DNA from 3 places in the Planococcus sp. FY231025 genome. Region 2 is predicted to be linked to each of the others. Evidence: riboswitches for the same ligand, from Rfam matches in the RefSeq annotation. Region 2 holds a riboswitch; each other region holds the start of a gene.
The links. A riboswitch is a leader RNA that binds a small molecule or an ion and turns the genes downstream of it on or off. The one in region 2 is predicted to bind S-adenosylmethionine.
Positions count from the first base shown of each region.

Region 1: it holds a riboswitch for S-adenosylmethionine, as region 2 does, so the genes downstream of both, ACTL32_RS16320 (methionine ABC transporter ATP-binding protein) here and mtnK (S-methyl-5-thioribose kinase) in region 2, are expected to answer to the same signal.
Region 3: it holds a riboswitch for S-adenosylmethionine, as region 2 does, so the genes downstream of both, ACTL32_RS09665 (bifunctional homocysteine S-methyltransferase/methylenetetrahydrofolate reductase) here and mtnK (S-methyl-5-thioribose kinase) in region 2, are expected to answer to the same signal.

Region 1 covers NZ_JBQJJG010000011.1:24,620-30,161, reverse strand. Annotated here, with positions in the region: gene ACTL32_RS16325 (methionine ABC transporter permease) at 1-499, opposite strand, end outside; gene ACTL32_RS16320 (methionine ABC transporter ATP-binding protein) at 489-1,520, opposite strand; SAM riboswitch class I at 1,656-1,769, opposite strand; gene ACTL32_RS16315 (glycerol-3-phosphate acyltransferase) at 1,849-2,490, opposite strand; SAM riboswitch class I at 2,625-2,743, shown strand; gene ACTL32_RS16310 (O-acetylhomoserine aminocarboxypropyltransferase/cysteine synthase family protein) at 2,848-4,137, shown strand; gene metX (homoserine O-acetyltransferase MetX) at 4,153-5,166, shown strand.
Region 2 covers NZ_JBQJJG010000004.1:144,145-149,686, forward strand. Annotated here, with positions in the region: gene mtnW (2,3-diketo-5-methylthiopentyl-1-phosphate enolase) at 1-1,210, opposite strand, end outside; SAM riboswitch class I at 1,558-1,664, opposite strand; SAM riboswitch class I at 1,834-1,988, shown strand; gene mtnK (S-methyl-5-thioribose kinase) at 2,094-3,281, shown strand; gene mtnA (S-methyl-5-thioribose-1-phosphate isomerase) at 3,278-4,339, shown strand; gene ACTL32_RS04015 (sugar ABC transporter substrate-binding protein) at 4,336-5,418, shown strand; gene ACTL32_RS04020 (sugar ABC transporter ATP-binding protein) at 5,481-5,542, shown strand, end outside.
Region 3 covers NZ_JBQJJG010000006.1:47,002-52,543, forward strand. Annotated here, with positions in the region: gene ACTL32_RS09640 (ABC transporter permease) at 1-36, shown strand, start outside; gene ACTL32_RS09645 (DUF1456 family protein) at 237-755, shown strand; gene ACTL32_RS09650 (SRPBCC family protein) at 813-1,313, opposite strand; gene ACTL32_RS09655 (ArsR/SmtB family transcription factor) at 1,366-1,698, opposite strand; gene ACTL32_RS09660 (DUF6544 family protein) at 2,028-2,873, shown strand; SAM riboswitch class I at 3,089-3,195, shown strand; gene ACTL32_RS09665 (bifunctional homocysteine S-methyltransferase/methylenetetrahydrofolate reductase) at 3,269-5,125, shown strand; gene metH (methionine synthase) at 5,106-5,542, shown strand, end outside.

The DNA of each region.
Region 1 (5,542 bases), on a different contig from region 2:
CGATGGCGCCTGCCATGGCAGAAGCGCCAATCAGCCCGACGATCGCGATCGTCAGGGCCAGAACCAGTGAGCTCAGCGCTTCAGGAATCAGAAAGCGGAAAATGATCTGGAACGGCGATGCCCCCATGGCTTGGGCAGCTTCGATAACACCATGGTCGACTTCAAGCAGCGAGTTTTCGATCAGCCGGGCGATATAAGGGCCGGCATAGAAGACGAGCGGCACGATGGCAGCGGCCGTCCCGATGGATGTGCCGACAATCAGCCGGGTGATCGGGATGATGGCGACCATCAAAATGATGAAAGGCACGGACCGGAAAATATTGATGATGATATTCAGTACTTTTGAAACCGGTTCGTTCGCCAATAAATGGCCTTTTCGGGTAACGACCAGCAGAATGCCGAGCGGGAAGCCGATGACCAGCGAGAACAGGAAGGATGCGCCCGTCATGTAGATGGTTTCCCAAAGGGCTTCCAGGATTTGTTCGTTATCAACTAGCATAATTCCGCACCTCCTCGACTTTGACATTGCTGCTGCGTATGGATGTTAAGGCCTGCTGGATTTCAGCGGCAGGGCCGGTAAATTCGACAATGAGATTGCCGTATGGTTCGCCCTGCAGTTCGGTGATATTGCCAAACAAAACATTCAGGTCCAGGTTGAAGTCCCTGGATATCCGCGACATGAGCGGCTGTCCGACAGAAGCGCCGGTGAACTGGATCCGGTAGATGGTGTGCTTGCGGTCCGGGTCCTGGATCTGCTTCAGCAGCGATTCCGGCAGTTCGTCGTTCATGACGGAACGGACAAACCGCTGGGTCGTCGTGTGCTGCGGATTGGTGAACACTTCGAACACCGTTCCCCGTTCGATGACTTTGCCTGCTTCAAGCACTGCCACTTTGTCGCAGATTTCACGGATGACGCCCATTTCATGAGTGATCAGCAGGATCGTGATGTTGTATTCGCGATTGATGCGGCGCAGCAGTTCCAGGATGGATTGGGTGGTCTGCGGATCCAGCGCCGAAGTGGCTTCATCGCATAATAGAACCGATGGATTGGTGGCAAGCGCCCGGGCGATGCCAATGCGCTGTTTCTGGCCGCCGGAAAGCTGGTCGGGATATTTCTCTGCCTGATCGCCCAGACCGACAAAATCCAGCAGGTCCTTCACCTGTTCCTTGATCTTGTTTTTCGGCGTTTTGGCAAGGATGAGCGGCATGGCGACATTGTGGAAAACGGTTTTGGAATTCAGCAAGTTGAAGTGCTGGAAGATCATTCCGATGTCTTTCCGCGTCTGGCGGATGTCTTTTGCGGACAAGGTTGAGATGTCTTTTCCGTCAATCAGCACGCGGCCGCTGCTTGGCCGCTCCAGCAGGTTGACTGTCCGGATCAGCGAGCTTTTGCCGGCGCCGCTGAAGCCGATGACGCCGTATATTTCACCAGTTTCAACAGTCAGGTCGATGCCGTTCAGCGCGTGGATCGACTGTTTGCCGGACTGGTAGGTTTTTGTTACCTCCTCGAATTGAATCATAGTGTAAGCCTCCTCAAGCTGTTCCAGTAATGCAAATCTTTTCGCAGAGGGCTTTTTATCCGAAATTGAACGAAAAAAAGCCCCCTTTTTTCTTATCCACAAGAAAAAAGAAGGCTTCGGCATGAAACCATCTCATTCTCATCTTCCAAACGCAAAAATGCGTTTGCAGGAGTTAGCACAGTTTTCGCATGATGCGAATCCGCTGCCGAAACGTCATAGGGCCTGTCCCTCGGTTTCTCTGGATAAGAAAGTGATGTACGTATTTGATTTGTAAGGACTACTTTATGGGGGATTGTTGAAAAAGTCAACCTTTTCTTTTAAAAAAATTTCAGGAAGATCCTTCAGCCTTTTTCCGGAATACGGAAGAAACCTTATTTTCAGTGCCGTTTGCGATGCGGGAAATGTTTTCCGTGTGCTTGAATACAGCCATCGCGAACAGCGCAGCCGCAATGAACAAAGGCAGTCCGCCTTCAGCGGGCCACCAGGCAATGGCGAAGAACGTGGCATACAGGACCAAGACGCCCGCGACCAGGTAATTGGTGGCGAGTGCTGCTCCGACAAGAAGCAGCAGGCCGGCCAAGCCAAGCTTCCAGTCGAGCGCCACCATGACGCCGATGACGGCCGCTGTTCCTTTTCCGCCGTTGAACCTCATATAGAAAGGGAAGTTGTGTCCAATGACGACGCCGGCACCGACGACGAACAGCAGGGCCCAGACGGTTTCTTCTGAAAGTGAAGAAGCATTCAGCGCCCAGCGGAACACCCACACGGCAGCTGCGCCTTTGAGAATATCCAGGAAAGCGACCAGCGCTCCGTATTTCCAGCCGAGCACGATGGCTGCATTTGAAGCGCCTGAATTTTTGACGCCTTCTTTTTTGATGTTGACGCCTGTCAATAGCTGCGCGACCAGTGAACCATGCATGCAGCCGACAATATAACCGATGATGAGAGCAATAACTATCCATGAAAACATCTTTTCCACTCCTTCTCTTATAGATTTAACGTTTGAAAAGAGCGCAGGTTTCAAAATTTTTAGAATTATCCGCTTGACAAATCCCACATCCATTTTATATACTTCAGGACATGATGGAAAACTAAATCTGAATACTCTTATCAAGAGAGGCGGAGGGAATAGGCCCTGTGATGCCCGGCAACCGACAAGCAGCTCAGCTTGGAAAGGTGCTAAATCCTACAGATCCGGAAAGACGGGATCTGGCAGATGAGAGGAGGCATACCCGTATGTGACGGCCCTCTTCTTAACCGAAGAGGGCTTTTTCTGTTCCCTCCTCAACCCGCGGTTTCCATCAAAAAAACCTTAGGAGGAATAGAAATGACAAATTTTAAACCAGAAACGCTTTTATTGCACGGCGGACAGCAGCCGGACCCAGTGACCGGAGCGAGAGGGGTCGCCATCCATAAAACGACTTCCTATGTGTTTAAGAATACGGAACATGCCCAGAACTTGTTCGGCTTGAAAGAAGCAGGAAATATCTATTCGCGCATCATGAACCCTACGGTGGATGTATTTGAACAGCGTGTGGCTCTTCTTGAAGGCGGGTCGGCAGCTGTCGCCCTGTCTTCCGGCATGGCGGCCATCGCATTCTCCGTAATGAACTTGGCGGAAGCCGGCGACGAAATCGTGGCAGACAGCAATTTGTACGGAGGCACAGTCAGCTTGTTCGCCAATACCTTGCCGAGATACGGCATCACGGTGAAATTTGTCGACGGCACGGACCCGGAAAACTTCCGGGGCGCCATCACAGACAAGACAAAAGCGATTTTCGGGGAGATCATCGGCAATCCAAGCCTGAACGTCTTTGATGTTGAAAAAGTGGCGGAGATTGCCCATGAAAACGGCCTGCCATTATTGATCGACAATACATTCGCTTCGCCGTACGGCAGCAACCCGATCGAGTTCGGGGCGGACGTCGTTATTCATTCGGCAACGAAATGGATTGGCGGGCACGGGACGACCATCGGCGGAGTGGTCGTCGACAGCGGTAAATTCGACTACGACAATCCGCGATTCCCCAACTACACGGAACCGGATGAAAGCTATCACGGCATCCGCTATGGAATCGATGCGGCAGGAGCGGCATTTGCGACCAAACTCCGCGTCCAGCTGCTGCGTGATTTCGGACCATCGCTCAGCGCGGAAAGTGCACATGCCTTTTTGCAGGGGCTCGAGACGCTGCATCTGCGGATTCCGCGCCACAACAGCAATGCCCGCATCATCGCCCAATACCTGAAGGATCATCCGCAAGTGGAGTGGGTCAACTATATCGGCTTTGAAGATCATCCGTCGCACCAATTGGCCCAAAAATATTTGAAGGACGGCTATGGTTCGATTGTCAATTTCGGCGTGAAGGGCGGCCGTGAAGCAGGCCGGAAAGTGATTGACAGTGTCGCTTTATGGTCCCACGTGGCGAATGTCGGTGATGCGAAATCGCTGATTATCCACCCGGCTTCGACGACCCACCAGCAATTGACGGCTCAAGAACTGAAAGCTTCAGGGGTGACGGAAGAATTGATCCGCTTGTCGATCGGCCTGGAGAATCCGGAAGACCTGATCGCCGACCTCGAACAGGCCATCAAAGCGGCCGTTCTGGAAAACGCATAAGAGGAGGTGAATGAGATGGCTTACGTATCCATTGGTTCGCTGGCGCTGGAATCGGCGGAAATCTTGGAAGGTGTCGAACTCGCATATGAACGCTGCGGCAAGGAAGGGGCTCCGGTCGCTCTCCTATGCCACGCTTTGACAGGCGACCAGTTCTCGATCGGCACTCCGGAGAATCCGGGGTGGTGGGCAGGGTTGGCCGGGCCGGGCAAAGCCGTGGATACAGAGAAATTTCAAGTCATCACCTTCAATGTGCTCGGAGGATGCAACGGATCGACCGGTCCATTGTCCGTCAACCCGAAAACAGGCGAGCCCTACCGCGCGGATTTTCCGGAAATCACTATCCGCGACATGGTCCGGGCAGAGCATGCGGCTTTGCAGAAGCTGGGCATCGACCGGCTCGCGGCTGTCATCGGCGGTTCGCTCGGAGGCATGAAAGCGCTGGAATGGGGGAGGCTATATCCCAGTTTCGTCTCAGCGGTGTTTCCGCTGGCAGTGACGCCAGCCTACAGCGATTACGGCATTGCGTTCAACTGGATCGGCATCCACGCAATTGTTAACGATGCGGAATTCAAAAACGGGAATTATAGGGATTCTTCTCTCATTAAAGGTTTTGAAACGGCTCGAATGGCGGGGATGGTGACGTACAGGAGCGGCGGGCTCTTCAATGACCGGTTCAGCCGCGGCCATAACGGCAAAGGATTCGATGTCGAGTCCTATTTGTCCTATCAGGGCAGAAAGCTGGCCGGGCGCTTTGATGCTAATAGCTACGTCACATTGCTGAAGGCGATGAATACCCATGACGTGGAAGAAAGCCGACTGGAAGTGGCGGTGCACTCCTTGTCATTTACACATGATTTACTATATCCCGGACCCTGGATGAGTGAATGGATCGATAAGCAGCCCAAAGCAAGCTGGGCTCTCATTGAAACAGCATTCGGCCATGACGGTTTCCTGGTCGAATTTGAAAAATGGGATGGCCACATCCGGGAAAAAATGAATAACATTCTCGATTTGCAGCCTGTGCGATAGCATAGGCTTTTTTTATTGGTTCCAGAACTTTAAAGCAGGAAAATATCTCTAGTTAAATCATCTTAAAATCAAGATAATAAAAAAGAAAAAATAGTTAAAAATAATTATAAAGGAATATGTTTACATTTTTGAAAATGGGGAACCATAGATTTGTATCAGAATGGTAGGACTAAATATCTGTATTAACGGAGTAATAGAATGAAAAAAGGAGAGTAATAACGTTTTGGGTAAAATGACCTAAAGTTCTTTTTACCCATTAAACGACATTTGTCTATTTGGAGTATTTTGACAAACTTTAGGAGAAAGTGGTAAGGATATAAAGTAAGGAAGAGTTTATTCATGTTTAAAGGAAGTCGGTGCTGAAGCCAGCAAAGCT
Region 2 (5,542 bases):
CCCATATGTCCAGTGCTGTTTTTAATTCTTGATGCTGTTCAGAAGCTTCAGCCAGCGTTTTTCCGCCGAGTACGGCGTCGACCGCTTGGCGGAATGCCTTGCCGCCGCCAGCTGCGCCGTACGGATGGCCATGCACGCCGCCTCCGGCATTGATGATGCTGTCGATGCCGAAATCATTGATCAATAGCGGCACGAGGCCGGGATGGATGCCGGCTGATGGAACCGGGAAGCTGCGTTTCAGCGGGCTTTCCTCCACCAAGGCATTGCCGAGTGCAAGCGCCTGCGCTTTTTCAAGTGCAACACTTCCGTAAGGGGAAGGGAACAGCGAGAAGTCGGCGCCGGCGATGCGCGTCAGCTTCCCGAGTGCAAGCGCCGTCGACAGCCCGTAGAACGGGGAAGAGGTAAAAGCGCCGCTGAATGCCGGATGCGCCATGAGCGGCAAGCCGATTTCCGTATCCTCCGCCAGTTCCTGGAGCACATCAAGCCCGTACGCATGGACATTGAACAAAAGGGCGTCCGCGCCGAGTTCGCGCGCTTTTTTCGCTTTGTCACGCAAGCCGGAAGTGCGGCCCGATAAGTTTACCGCGTAAAGCGTGCGGTGGCCGGTTTCTTCAAAGACGGCTTCGAGTACGCTCTTGCCGGTGGTGATCCGCTGGTCGAACGGCGTCAGCGGATTGTCGAAGAGGATCTCGTCGTCTTTCACCAAATCTACGCCACCAAGCGCCTGTTCGCGGAGCTGTGCGGCCATGAAATCCAGGTCGCGGCCGATGACACCTTTGAATATGCTCATGACGAGCGGCCGGTCCGTGACGCCCAGCTTGCTGCGGATGCCTTCGATGCCGAAGCGCGGGCCCGGGAAATGGGCGAGCAGCTCTTCGCTGAATTCGAGGTCCAGAAGCTTCACTTCGCCGTCGAGCGACAATTTGCCGAATACTGTCGTCAGGATCGCCGGCAGGTCCGCTGAGAAGTTGGCGCTCGGATAAGCAATCTTCACTTCGGCTTTTATGGCGTCGGGTTTTAGCGGATGCGGGGCATCCCCGAATTCCTGCACTGATACGACTTGCCCTTTATGGTGCTTTAATTGTTCCTGCTCCAGCAAAGGCAGGTCCGTCCACGATCCGATCGTCAGGCCGAGGGCGATGCCTTCCGCCTTTTTTTCAAATGAACCGGGTTTGCCATAAAGCTGGTACGTTGCTGTCAAAATGCTCACTATATGCACACTCCATTTAAAATCAAGTTTAGGTTTTTAATTTGCACTGCTTTTTTAACACTTTTTAGATATGAAGCAAAACAGCGGAGACGCCTGCGGGACCAGCGAAGTGTCGAGATCCACTCGGGCGTAAAGCTCGAGTTAGCTCGGCGCGAGCCCGCGGCAAAGGCAGGGCGCAATGTGCCCTGTCTTTGCGACGAAGCGCATAGCGCGAAGGAGCAAGCGGTCTTACGAAGCTGTTTTGCGGAATATCGGCAGATATAATAATTAATTCAACAAAATATAAAAAGGTGAAATCGGCATAAAAAAACCTCTTCAAACAAGAAGAGGTTAAGGGCGTTAACGACTTCTTATTTCTCAGCCGCGAAATCGCGCTGCAAGAATTAGCACCGTGTCCACTGGACCGGTTGCCGGGTATCATAGGGCTTGTCCCTCCACCTGCTCTGAATAAGAAAGTATTCAATTGGTTTTTGAAAGAGTAAATTAATTTTGATTATTCCATGCCGAAAACCATCTGTCAATCGTTACCCGCGAAAATTTTTTTTGCAAAAAAAATTATTGACACTCAATTCTGAACCATGATAGGATTCATTTCAAACAGCATACAGTATTAACAACAAACACTCTTATCAAGAGCAGGCAGAGGGATATTGGCCCTATGACGCCCAGCAACCGACCGTAATTCCTTCGTGAGAAGGGGCGCTTTTGCGCCGGGATGAACATCCCGCAAGGCACGGTGCTAATTCCATCAGAAACCGCGGTTTCTGAAAGATAAGAGGTGCGGAATCTCTTATTCTACGCCTCTTTCTTTGGAAAGGGGCTTTTTTATTGCCCAAAAACAGCTTCTCAAACCCAACCACAACAGCTGAAAGGTAGATGACCTATGACAATAGCAACAAACCAATATGCAGCATTAACCGAAGAAACCGCAATCGCCCTGGCGAAAAGCGTTTATCCGTTCCCGGAAGGGGCAGAACTTTCGTGCCGTGAAATCGGCGACGGCAATTTGAATTACGTTTTCCGGATCACCGATTCGGCCAGCGGCAAAGGCGTCATCATCAAGCAGGCGCTGCCGTATGCGAAAGTCGTCGGCGAAAGCTGGCCGCTGACATTGAAGCGTGCAGAAACCGAAGCCGCAGCGCTCCTGAAGCACGGCGAATTTGCACCGGGCCTTGTGCCGGAAGTGTATGCCACCGATACGGATTTGGCGGTGACGGTCATGGAGGACCTGTCGCATCTGAAGATTGCACGCGAAGGCCTCATTGCAGGGGAAAGCTATCCGAAGCTTTCTTCGGATATCGGAGAATACCTGGCGCGCACGCTATTCCACACATCGGATTTTGCGCTCCATCCGTTTGAGAAAAAGCGGCTTGCCGCAGAATTTTCAAATCCGGAGCTCTGCAAAATCACGGAAGACCTGATTTTCACCGATCCGTTCTTCGACCACGAGACGAACGATTTTGAGCCTCAGCTGCGCCCGGCAGTGGAGGCGATCTGGAACAACGCGCCGCTTCAGCTGGAGGCCGCCAAATTGAAGTACAGCTTTTTGACGGAAGCGGAAGCATTGCTGCATGGCGACCTCCATACCGGCAGCATTTTCGCCAGTGCGAAAGAGACGAAAGTCATTGATCCGGAATTCGCGTTTTACGGGCCGATCGGTTTTGACGTGGGGCTGTTCCTTGCAAATCTGATCGCTCAAGGGATCACGCGAACCGGCGAAGGACGCAAAGTGATCACAGACCATATCGCAAAGACATGGGAAACGTTTGAAGGGACCTTCAGCGCTTTATGGGAAGCAGAAGGCGTGGAGGCGTTCAAAAATACGCCCGGCTACCGCGAAGCGATCCTTGAAAAAGTATTTAGCGATGCGCTCGGCTTTGCCGGCTGCGAATTGATTCGCCGCACCATCGGCTTGGCGCACGTCAAGGACCTCGACGGCATTGAAGAGGAAGCACGGCGCATCGAATTGAAAAAACAGGCGCTGGAGCTCGGTGAAACCTTGATCCTCCACCGGCGCACCATCAAAGACATAGGGACAGTTGTCCGTTTGGCAGAGGGGGAAGCACGATGAGCATCCCGTTGTCGATTTCCTGGTCCGAAGGCCAACTGGTCATACTTGATCAGCAGAAACTGCCACATGAAATTGAATATGTCACACTTGAGACGCTCGAAGATGTCTTTGACGCCATCTTCACATTGAAAGTGCGCGGCGCTCCGGCAATCGGCATCGCCGCTGCCTACGGGCTGGCGCTTTCCGCCGTCCGCCACGAAACGGAAGACTTGGAGACGTTTTTCCGCCTCGTCCAAAAAGATGCCGAATACCTGGGAAGCTCACGCCCGACGGCAGTCAATCTCGTCTGGGCGCTCCAGCGGCTAGCATCGGTGGTCCGGAACGCTGGGTCAGTGGATGCGGCAAAACAATTGCTGGCAGAAGAAGCGGTCCGGATCCACGAGGAAGACGAAGCTTCCTGCCGCCAGATCGGCGCATACGGACTCGCGCTGCTCGAGGGCAAAAAACGCGTCATGACCATCTGCAACGCCGGTTCCATCGCGACGGCCAAATACGGCACGGCGTTGGCGCCGTTCCATCTCGGAGCGGAAATCGGCCGGGAATTTGAAGTCTACGCCTGCGAGACGCGGCCGGTATTCCAAGGATCCCGGCTGACCGTCTGGGAGCTGCAGCAATCAGGCGTCGACGTCACGTTGATCACCGACAGCATGGCAGCCCACACGATCGAGGCGAAAGAGGTCGAGGCGATCATTGTCGGTGCGGACCGCATCGCAGCAAACGGCGACACAGCCAATAAGATCGGCACCCTGAACTTGGCGATCCTTGCCAATGCCTACAACATCCCGTTTTATGTAGCCGCTCCGTCTTCGACATTCGACGTGTCGATCGGTTCCGGTGCAGAAATTCCGATTGAAGAACGGAAACCGGAAGAAATCACCCATTTTGCGGGAGAACCGGTGGCGCCGCTTGGCACAAAAGTGTTCAACCCCGCCTTTGATGTCGCGCCGGCCCGGCTCATCACAGCCATCATCACGGAAAAAGGCATCATCAAACCGGATTACGAGAAAAATATCCCTGCCGCCCTCGGCGCTTACCCAGGAAAAGGAGCCCATTCATGAAAAGACAATCGTTTTTATTGCTAGCATTTCTTTTGATCATCAGCGCGTTTTTGGCGGCCTGCCAGCCAAAAGGCGAAGTCAGCGAAGAAGCAACGACCGACGCGACAAAAGCGGAAGCTTCGGACAACCCGCTTGCCGGAAAGAAAGTCGCGCTCGTTATGCAGCAGAACCTCGGGACGTTTTCGGCCCAATACATTGAAGGTGTCAAAGAGCAGGCCCAAAAATTCGGCGGCAGCGTGACGGTCTTCACGTCTGACGGCGACCTGGCAAAAATGGCATCGAACCTGGATGCTGCGGTCAACCAGGGGTTTGACGGCATCATGATCGACCATGGCACGAAAGAAGCGCTGAACCAAGGCGTCGAAAAAGCGGTGGAAAAAGGCATTCCGGTCGTTGCATTTGACGCCGGCGTGGAGGTGCCAGGTGTGGTGTCGCTTGAACAAGGCGACCAGCAGATGGCTGAAATGACCTTGCAGAAATTGGCGGACGACAACGGCGGGGAAGCGAACATCGTGAAAATCTGGGTAGCTGGCTTTGCGCCGATGGAACGCCGCCAAGTGGCGTTCCAGGAATTCCTCGAAAGCAATCCGGGCATCAAAGAAATCACAGCGTTCGGTGCTGCCACGCAGAACACCGCGCTTGATACCCAGGCGCAGATGGAAGCGGTATTGAAGCAATACCCGAACGAAGGCGAAATCACAGCGGTCTGGGCCGCATGGGATGAATTCGCCAAAGGCGCAGTACGCGCCATCGAACAGGCAGGGCGTACAGACATCAAGGTCTACAGCATCGACATGAGCGATGAAGACCTGCAGATGATCCAGAAAGAAAACAGCCCGTGGGCAGCTTCTGCAGCGGTCGATCCGATGGATATCGGACGCATCCAGGTGCGCTACCTGTACCAATTGATCAACGGCGAAACACCGGAAGAAAAAGTGGTGCTTGAACCGGTCTTTGTGGACGCGGCGAAACTTCCGGAAGAAGCGATCACCACGGCAGAACTCAGCGAATACATCGACGGCTGGGGAGCGAGCGACCAAGGCTATACGGAAGATCTGAAAAAGCTGGAAAACGAATAAATGAAAGAGGAAGAGCTGTCCTGAACGACGGGGCGGCTTTTTTCTCAGAAAGGGGGCGAAGCATGGAACAGCGATTGCTTGACATGGCCGGAATCCATAAAGCGTTCGGAAACGTGGCAGCGCT
Region 3 (5,542 bases), on a different contig from region 2:
CCGATCACGATTTATTTGTACCGAAATAAAAAGTGACTATGCCGCGTATGAAAAGGCGTTATCCAGGCAAACTCTTATGGAGTCCGCGTGGGATAATGCCTTTTTAATTTACCTGCCAAAAGGAGGATGCCCTTTGCACGGTCGATGCTTGGATAATACCGCAATTGTGCTATCATTAGATTTGATTAAATGCGAAAGAGGAACACCGTTGCTAAAGGAATAGAGGAGGATGACCGATGGACAATAACGATCTACTGATTCGGTTGAGATATGCGCTGGATATCAAAAACAGCGATGTAGCAGAAATCTTTAAGCTGGGCGACATCGACCTGTCAAAAGAAGACGTGCAAAAAGTACTGACGAAAACGCCGGACGATTACGAAGAGGAAGACGCAGGCATCTTTGAAGAAGGCAAAAACGATGATTACATCCCTGTGGATAATGCGATGTTCGAGTCGTTCCTGAACGGCCTGATCGTTTTCAAAAGAGGGAAGCAGGAGCCGAAGCCTGGGCAGCCGGAAAAGCCGCCGCTTACAAATGAACCCTCGAAAAACCTGTTGTTGAAAAAAGTGAAAATCGCGCTGCAATTGACGAGCGAGGACATGATCGACATTCTGGCGCTCGCCGGCGTCACTGTAACGAAAGGCGAGATGAGCGCGATGCTGCGAAAGCAAGGCCACAAGAACTACAGCATCTGCGGCGATCGCTATGCACGGAACTTCTTGAAAGGCCTGGCAATCAAGTACCGGAAATGATGGAGCAGCGACAAAAAAACAGCCTTCCCGCTATTCGGGGAAGGCTGTTTTGCTGTCTTACATGCTGTTCAAATGCTGTTCCAATCGGTCAAGGGTTTCGGTCATGCCTTCGACCATTCCCATATCCATCACTTTCTTCAAGTCTTCTTCAGAGTCGAACAAGGTACGGATGGCCAGGCGGGTGCCGTTGCCTTCTTCGATAAATTCAACCGTGATCTTCATGCTCGGGAAGCCTTCCGCATCGTTGCCGTTTTCATCGGAAAATTTGTCGATGTAGACAAGCCGCTCAGGAGCGGTGACTTCCTGGTATATAGATTTACCCCAAGCTTCATCCCCTTCAGGCGAACGCATGCAATAATGCCAGATGCCGCCCGGGCGGACATCCATTTGGTAATTAGTGGTCATCCAGCCAATTGGACCCCACCAATTTTTGATTTGCTCAGGTTCGGTGTATGCAGAAAATACAAGCTCTCTAGGTGCCATAAAAAAACGTTCTATCACCAGTTCCAGTCCTTCGACTCGCGTAAAGGTCTCGTTCGACCCTTTATTGACTGACATTGTGATTCCTCCTTATGGTTTGCTTGATTTCAGTGGCTCCACGACCCGGCAGTTACGGTTTGTTTTCCTCCTTTCGTTTTTTTTGGACTTCGTGTAAATAACCATCCAATCGGTCGAACCGGTCTTCCCAAAGATGGCGGTATGAATCGGTCCATTCCTGGATTTCCTGAAACGGCTCCGGGTTCAACTGGTAAACACGTCGATTGGCAATGGGGCGGACGGCGACGATGCCGGCTTCGCTTAGCACACGGAGGTGCTTGGAAACTTGCGGCTGCCGAAGATCCAGCTTTTCCGCGATTTCCCCCACTGTCAGCGGACCTTGCTTCAATAACTCCACAATGTTCCAGCGATTTGGTTCTGATAAAGAATGCAATAGTGTTTTCATAATCCCATTATACCTCTAAGAGAATATTCCCGTAAAGGGATATTTTTTGATAAGTCAATTTTTATATGTCTTCGAATGGCAGCAAAGATCAACAATTCTCTCCATCAAATAATAGTCTTTGAGAATTGGTTTAATTTCATACTTACATAATAATGAATCTCTTAGGTTCTGGCTAGAGTATTTGGTATTTATCTGTTTTTTTAACGTATATCTCATGTGTAATAACAGGAGAACCGATTCCATTGTCGTAATAGTATTAGATACAGAAAACCGAAGATGCTGCTGTTGGCCAACAAAAGTCCGTTTTAGATAAGGAAGGGGACTGAGTGATGAAATTCTTAATGTCAGCTCTAGTTGTGCTTGCCTCGATATTGTTTGTTGCTAAAAGGGCCAGCCGCGATTCACCAACTGAATCGCCGAAAGGAGAGTTGCTGAAGGGACTGGATGCGCCTTTGAAGGAAGTGGCTTCGGAAGAGCTCGCCGCTCTTCCATCGCCTGTGCGGAAATGGATGGAATGGAGCGGCGTTGCCGGCAGAGAAGAAATCCGCAGCGTTTATGCGAAGCAAATCGGCCGGATGAAGCTCAAACCCAAACAGGAAAAGTGGATGGCGTCTGAAGCACGGCAATACACCACTGCTGAGCCTCCCGGATTCATCTGGAAAGTGAAGATGAAAATGGGAAACGGGCTTTTGGTTACCGGCAAGGATGAGTTTCGAGAGGGCAAGGCGGACATGCGAATCAAAATGGGGGGACTCTTCCCTATCGGGAAAACCTGCAACAATCCGAAGGCTGACCAGTCGTCGATGCAGCGGTATTTAATGGAGCTAAGTGGCTTTCCGTCCGCTGCTTTGAGCAGGTATGTCGAATGGAAGGCAATTGACGCCCATACAGCGCGAGCAGAAATGGCATACAATTGGGTGGTAGGAAGGGCAACTTTTCATTTTGGTGCGGACGGAGAGCTACTTAAAGTTACGGCAATGCGCTTCAAGGACAGCGACGAGAAGGCAGAACTCGTACCGTGTACTGCCCATATCCGAAAATACCAGACAGTGGACGGGATCCGTCTGCCATCCGACATCGCAATCACCTGGGAGTTGGCCGAGGGACCGTTCACTTGGTATGAGTTTACGATGCGGGACGTGGCATTTAATGTGGCAAAGCCTGAAGGGTTTTAACAGGAAAGATGAGAAACGGCTGGTAAGATTTTATACATCGCTATGCGCATCGCAGCTATTTTGTGGAATTTCGTCAAAAAAGAAAATGAGTTGGAGTCAGATTTGGGTCTTAGTTGAAAGCTTATAACAGAAATTTCTTTCTTTTTAGACAGATTGCCTTGACCTGCGGCCGATATGGGGTTAATATTTTAGGATATAAAAAATTGAATAATAGATTCTTATCGAGAGAAGTTGAGGGACTGGCCCTATGACGCTTCAGCAACCAGCCGTTACCGGTCAGGTGCTAAATCCAGCAGGCATTTCCATGCCTGAGAGATGAAGAAGAACGAGTATGTTATCGTAAAGCCTTCTTTTTCATGGAGGGCTTTTTTTATTTGCATAGGAGGATGAGCGGCATGAAGTTATTGGAAGCGTTGAAGACAAGGGTATTGACGGCGGACGGTGCAATGGGAACGCTTTTGTATTCGTATGGCATTGAATACTGCAACGAGGAGCTGAACATCCAGCGCCCGGAAATCATTGAGAAGATCCACCACGACTATATCCGGGCAGGGGCGGATATCATCCAGACCAACACCTACGGAGCGAACGCGCATAAGCTTGCGCGCTACGGACTTGAGGAGCAAGTGAAGGACATCAACCGTGCGGCGATTGAAATCGCGAAGCGCGCCGCGGCGCCCGGCGGCCAATTTGTCTTCGGGACAATCGGCGGCATCCGGGGCTTCCGCAAAAGCGACGCGACGCTCACAGAGATCATCGCGATGGTCGACCAGCAGGCGCAGCACCTCCTGTCCGGCGATCCGGACGGCCTCTTGCTTGAGACGTATTATGATTTCGAGGAGCTTGCCGCAACCGTCACCCATCTGAAAACCCTCACGGAAACGCCGCTCATCGCCCAAGTGTCGATGCACGAGCCGGGCATCCTGCAAAATGGCATGTTGCTGAACGACGCTTTAAAGGAGCTGGAAGCGCTCGGTGCAGACATTGTCGGCGTCAATTGCCGCCTTGGTCCGCATCACACGATCCAGGCGTTCGAAGGCGTCGAGCTGCCGAAAAAGGCATTCTTGTCCGCCTATCCGAATGCGAGCCTGCTCGACGTCGAAGACGGCCGCATCGTCTATGAATCGGAAGCGGATTATTTCGGCCGCGCAGCTTTGCTGCTCCGGGAAGAAGGCGTACGCTTGATCGGCGGCTGCTGCGGCACGACCCCGAAGCATATTGCGGAAACGAAAAAACGCTTGCGGAACTTGGCGCCGGTGACAGAGAAGAAAGTGGCAGAGAGAAAGCCGATTGTCATCCGCGAAGCGGAAGCGCTGGACGTCAAGCCGCTCCACGAAAAAGCGAAGACTGAGCGGACGATCATCGTTGAGCTCGACACGCCGCGCCATCTGGATATCACCACGTTCATTGAAGGCTCGAAAGCGCTGGATGCAGCAGGTATCGATGCGCTGACGATGGCGGACAATTCGCTCGCTTCGCCGCGCATCTCGAACATGGCGATGGGCTCGATCCTGAAACAGGAAAACATCCGGCCGCTCGCGCACATCACGTGCCGCGACCGCAACCTGATCGGCCTGCAATCGCATCTCATGGGGCTTGATGCCCTTGGCATGCATGATATATTAGCGGTAACGGGCGACCCGACAAAAGTGGGTGATTTCCCGGGGGCGACGAGCGTCTATGACGTCTCGAGCATGGAACTGATCCAATTGATCAAGAAGCTCAACGAAGGCATTTCATTTTCCGGCAAGCCGCTGCGCAAGAAAGCGAACTTCTCGGTGGCGGCGGCGTTCAACCCGAACGTCCGCGTCGTCAGTCGGGCCGTCAAGCGCATGGAACAGAAAATCGAGAGCGGGGCGGATTATTTCATTTCCCAGCCGGTCTATACAAAAGAGAAAATCATTGAAATTTACGAGGAAACGAAGCATTTGGAGACCCCGGTCTTCCTTGGCATCATGCCGCTGACGAGCATCCGCAGTTCGGAATTCCTGCACAACGAAGTGCCAGGCATCAAATTGTCGGAAGATGCGCTCGAGCGCATGCGCGCATGCGGCGAAGACAAGGAGCGGGCGACAGCGGAAGGCATCCAGATTGCCAAGGAATTGATCGATACCGCAGCCGGGCTCTTCAACGGCATCTATCTGATCACGCCGTTTTTGCGCTATGAAATGTGCGTGGAATTGATCGATTACATCCGACAAATAGATTTGCAGAAAGCGAGCGATAACAGCCATGTCGAAACCTCTCATTGAACAACAACTCGAAAAACGGATCCTCATCATCGACGGAGCGATGGGCACGATGATCCAGAACGCCGACCTGTCGCCGGAAGATTTCGGTGGTGAAGAATTCGACGGGTGCAACGAGTACTTGAACATCGTCCGCCCGGAAGTCATCGAAGGCGTCCACGATGCGTATTTGGAAGCGGGGGCGGATATCCTCTGCACGAATACGTTCGGCGGCACGCCGATCGTGCTCGATGAATACGGCCTTGGCAGCCAGGCGCCTGAAATCAACCGGCGCGCTGTCGAAATCGCCAAAGCGAGTGCCGCGAAATTCTCTACGCCGGAATGGCCGCGCTTTGTGGCAGGCGCCATCGGACCGACGACAAAGACGCTGTCGGTGACCGGCGGGGTGACATTCGATGAAATGAAGGACAATTTCTACGT